DNA from 2 places in the Mizugakiibacter sp. genome. Region 2 is predicted to be linked to the other one. Evidence: riboswitches for the same ligand, from Rfam matches in the RefSeq annotation. Region 2 holds a riboswitch; the other holds the start of a gene.
The links. A riboswitch is a leader RNA that binds a small molecule or an ion and turns the genes downstream of it on or off. The one in region 2 is predicted to bind thiamine pyrophosphate.
Positions count from the first base shown of each region.

Region 1 (2,385 bases), on a different contig from region 2:
CTCGTGGCCCACCGCGCCGGTGTCGAAGCTGCCCTTGAGCACGCCGCGCACCTCGTCGTTGCGGCGGGTGTCGTCGGGGCTGCGGTAATCGTAGATGTCGTAATCGCCGTTGGGCGCGAAGAAGTAGCCGGGGGTGGCGCCGCTGGCGCAGTCGGGCGAGTAGAAGCAGCCGTAGGCGAAGGCGACGTTGTCGTCGATCACGCTGCGGCTGCGCCCGGCCGAGAGCTGCGCGCTCCAGCCGTTGTCGAAACGGTAGGCGAAGCGCGCCGTGCTGTTGCTGGCGCGGATGCCCACCGGCTGCTGCCACGGTTCGAAGCCGAGCATGCGCGTGCGGCTGGGGTGGGCGGGAATGGCGCTGCCGCCCAGCAACTGGTAGCCGGATGCCGAGCGCTGCGCGCTGTCCTGGTAGTCGGTGTCGAGTTGCAGCGTCGCGTTCGGGCTGATCTTCCAGTCGGCCGCCAGCGAGAGGAAATTGCGCCGGCCGTCGGCGTGGTCGACATAGGAATGCATGTCCTCGCGCGCGGCGTTGACGCGCACGCCGAAGCGCGGCGAAAGCCAACCGCCCAGGTCGACCGCGCCGTAGCGCGAGCCTTGCGAATCGGTGCCGACGGTGACGCTGCGCACGTCGGCCGGGCGCTTGCTGACGTAGTTGACCAGACCGCCCGGCGCGACCACGCCGGCCTCCAGGCCGCCGAGGCCCTTGAGGATTTCCACCCGCTGCTTGTCTTCCAGCGGCAGCAGTTGCTCGCCGGCGAGGGTCATGTCGTTGAGGCGGTAGGCGGTGGCCAGGTCCAGCACGAAGCCGCGCACGGCGAGGTTCTGGTAGTAGCCGACGGGCGCGTAGTTGTCGCCCAGCGCGGCGTCGGAGCGGGCCAGCTCGCTCAGCGTGCGCGGCTGGCGGTCGTCGATCTGGTCGCGGGTGATCACGCTGACGGCGGCCGGCGTGTCGTGCAGCGGCGCGTTGCCGAAGCTGCCGAAGGTGTCGATCTGCGCGCTGTCGGCGCGGTAGTCCTTGTCGCGCACGGCATTGGCTTCGACCGTGGGCAGCGTCGTGGCCTGCGGCTGCCTGGGCGTGTCGTGCGCTGCGTCGTCGGCATGTGCCGTGGGCGCGTGGGCGGCGACCGCCAGGGCAGACAGGAGGGCAAGGACCAGGGGAGTGCGTGGGAGGGGCATCGTCGTCATCGTCTTCGGGGCGGGGACGAAGCGACGGCGACGCGGCGCGCGGGCGCGCGCCGGATCTGCAAGCTCCCTACGCCGGTGCGAACCGGATCAGGTTCCAAGGGACTCTCTCAGCCCGGCAACGCCGGGCACCCCCGCTTCAGACGCCTATTGAACCACGAAACGACGTGCGCCGGCTCAGGCGCAGTCGCGAATGGCCTGCAGCAGGGCCTGTCCGGGCGGCGTGCCGAACCACGCGGCGTGGCCGCGCAGGAAGGTGTCGTAGGCGACGTCGGCGTTGGCGCGCGCTTGCGTGACGGCGTGGAAATATTCCACTTCGGACAGCGCGAAATCCACGTGCACCAGCGGCAGCAGGCCGGCCAGCAGGCCGATCGCCGCGGCGTCCAGCGGCCGCCGTTGGCGGTAGCCGGCGATCAGCGCGCCGGCGATGTCGGCGTGCGCCGCCTCGTCGCCGTCCAGCGCCAGCCAGGCGATCGCGTTGCGCTCGATCGCGGTGGCCAGGTCGAACAGCGCGAAGTTGCGCGCGGCCAACCCGAAGTCGAACACCGCGCTGATGCGCGCGTCGGCATCGGCGCCGCTCCAGCACAGGTTGGAGCCGTGCCAGTCGTTGTGCGTCCACAGCGGCGCCTGCCGCGCCAGCCGCGGCTGCACGGCGGCGTGCCACGGCGCGAGCAGTTCGGCGAAATCGCGGCGCCAGTCGCGCCCGCGCAGGTAGTCGGCCAACCCCGGCCTCGCCGGCAACTGCGCGCGCAGCGCGGCGACGGGGTCGGGCGAGGCGATGAGCTCGGCGCGCGCGACCAGCATGTGCGTGTCGCGCTGGGGCGCGCGGTAGCTCGCCGCCGCGTCGTGCAGCGTCGCGAGCATGTGGCCGGCGGCATGCGCGTGCGCGCGATCCCGCAGCGGCGACCACGAGGCCGCTTCGCGATACAAATCGAGGCCGGCGGCGTGCGCGTGCACTTCGTACACCCAGTCGCCGCTCGCCACCGCGGTCCGCCCCTGCGCGTCGGCGAGCACCGCCGGCACCGGCACGCCGGCGTCGCGCAGGTGCGCCATGAAGCGATGTTCTTCGCCGAGCGTGGCGGGCGAGCGCACGCGGCGGTGATGGCGCTTGACGAAGACCACGCCGGACGCCGTCTCGACCAGGCACGCGGCCGACAGCGGACGCGGGCTGTGCCAGACGATGCGCTGCGGCGGCCCCAATCGCGG
Region 1 is NZ_JBDKSX010000108.1:28,234-30,618, reverse strand. Features, by position in the region: gene ABFC67_RS11640 (TonB-dependent siderophore receptor) at 1-1,173, opposite strand, end outside; TPP riboswitch at 1,230-1,325, opposite strand; gene ABFC67_RS11635 (phosphotransferase) at 1,357-2,385, opposite strand, start outside.
Region 1: it holds a riboswitch for thiamine pyrophosphate, as region 2 does, so the genes downstream of both, ABFC67_RS11640 (TonB-dependent siderophore receptor) here and thiC (phosphomethylpyrimidine synthase ThiC) in region 2, are expected to answer to the same signal.

Region 2 (2,385 bases):
TGGGCGAGGCACCACTTGGCGAGGATCGAGCCACCGCGGCTGACGATGCCGGTGACGCGCTTCGCGGTCAGCGGCACGAACGGCAGGCGCACGCCGGCGTGGATGGTGAAGTAGTCCACGCCTTGCTCGGCCTGCTCGACCAGGGTGTCGCGGAACAGCTCCCAGGTGAGGTCCTCGGCGACGCCGCCGGTCTTCTCCAGCGCCTGGTAGATCGGCACCGTGCCGATCGGCACCGGGCTGTTGCGCACGATCCACTCGCGGGTTTCGTGGATGTGCTTGCCGGTGCTGAGGTCCATCACCGTGTCGGCACCCCAGCGGATCGCCCACACCATCTTCTCGACCTCGTCGGCGATCGAGCTGCTGACCGCGGAGTTGCCGATGTTGGCGTTGATCTTCACCAGGAAGTTGCGGCCGATGATCATCGGCTCGGACTCCGGGTGGTTGATGTTGCAGGGGATGATCGCGCGGCCGCGCGCGACTTCCTCGCGCACGAACTCGGGCGTGATCAGCTTTGGCACACGCGCGCCGAAACCTTCGCCCGGATGCTGATTCAGCAGGCCGGCCTGCTGCAGCGCCTCGATGCGCTGGTTCTCGCGGACGGCGATGTACGCCATCTCCGGCGTGACGATGCCGCGCCGCGCGTAGTGCATCTGCGTGACGTTGGCGCCGGCGCGCGCGTGGCGCGGGCGGCGCGGCGCCGGGAAGCGCACTTCGGCCAGTTGCGGCGCGACCGCGTGGCGGCGGCTGAATTCGGAGGTGAAGTCGGACAGCGGCTCGCTGTCGCCGCGCGCCTCGATCCAGCGCGCGCGCAGCGCCGGCAGGCCGGCGGCGAGGTCGACGCGATGGTCGGGGTCGGTGTAGGGGCCGGAGGTGTCGTAGACGGCCAGCGGCGGGTTCTGCTCCGCGCCGAACGCGGACGGCGTGTCGGCCTGCGCGATCTCGCGCATCGGCACGGCGACGTCGTCGCGGCCACCGTGCACGTAGACCTTGCGCGAGCCCGGAATCGGTCGCGTGACTTCGGCGGACAGCGCCTGCGCGGCGCGCACCAGATCGGAAGGGATGGCGTTCATGCGGTTCGTCCTCGCGGCTGGGGACGAAGCGGCGGCGGCACCGCAGCGAAACGCCGCGGCGACGAAGCTTCCCTACGCCGGCATGATCCGGGTCAGGTTCGAAGGGACTCTCTCAGCCTGCGCGCAGGCACCCCCGCTTCGACGGCTATTCAAGCACGAAGCGGCCCGCCGTAGCGAGCGCACCGGGGGTTCAGAGCTCGCGGGCGTAGGCGCGCAGGAACATGTCGACCGCGCCCTCGGCGTTGGCGAGCGCCTCGGCCTCGGCGGATTCCGCGCAATTGATGCAGCCGAACAGCCGGCGCGTCTGCAGGTCGCCCTTGAGCAGCGAAAGGAACTGCACCGCCGCGCGGTGCACGTCGGGCAGGTCGAGATGGCCGGCGTCGGCGGCGGCGTGCAGGAACTGCTCCAGCAGCGCCTGGCTGCGCGCCGGCCCCTCTTCCCACAGCATCTGGCCCATGCGCGGGTTGCCTTCGCGGCAGTCGCTGAGGATCGCGCGCCAGGTGCCGATCACTTCCGGGCTGGTCATCAGCCGGGCGTGCGCGCGCGCGATCAGCAGCAGCGCGTCGCGGATCGCGCCGTCGATCGGCACGACATAGACGTCGTCCGGCAGCATCTCGCGGCAGCGCGCGCGCACCGCCTCGCGGAACAGCGAATCCTTGTCGCCGAAGTGGCTGTAGACGGTCAGCTTGGACACGCCGGCATCGGCGGCGACCGCGTCCATGCTGGTGCCCTCGAAGCCGTGCACGATGAACAGGCGCTTGGCCGCGGCGAGGATCGCCGCGCGCTTCTCCATGTCCTTCGGCCGTCCCGGCCCGGCCGGTTTGAGGTTGGCACTCGTCACTTGATCAGCCCCGTTTTCGGCGTTTATTATACGCGCCGGTTTAGTTATCACAAACCTGCGGCCAGCTTAGCGGCTCCATGCCCGCCGTGCAGCGCCGCAGCGAAGGACCGGCATGTTTCCCACCACCCCCGAACTCCGCCTGAGCGAGCCCTATCGCCTGGCGCAGCGCGCGTTCACCGCGCTGCTGGATGCGCAGGCGACCGCGCAGCGCGGCGCCGCCTTCGCCGCGCGGCGCACGCTGCCCCTGCTGCGGCCGCACGAGTGCGCCGCGCTGACGCGCTGGCTGGCCTGGCTGACGGCCGCCACGGCTGCGCGCGGCAACCCTTCCGCGCTGGCGCGCATCCAACGCACCGACCCCGCGCTCGGCCGCGGCGTGGAAGCGATGCTGGCGCGGCTGCCGCTGGCGGCGCCCGGCGTCGCGTCCGCCGCGGCACAACTGCGCCGCAGCGCTTGATGACGTGCGTCAAGACGGCG
Region 2 is NZ_JBDKSX010000113.1:2,670-5,054, forward strand. Features, by position in the region: gene thiC (phosphomethylpyrimidine synthase ThiC) at 1-1,070, opposite strand, end outside; TPP riboswitch at 1,122-1,215, opposite strand; gene ABFC67_RS12305 (TetR/AcrR family transcriptional regulator) at 1,261-1,911, opposite strand; gene ABFC67_RS12310 (hypothetical protein) at 2,024-2,365, shown strand.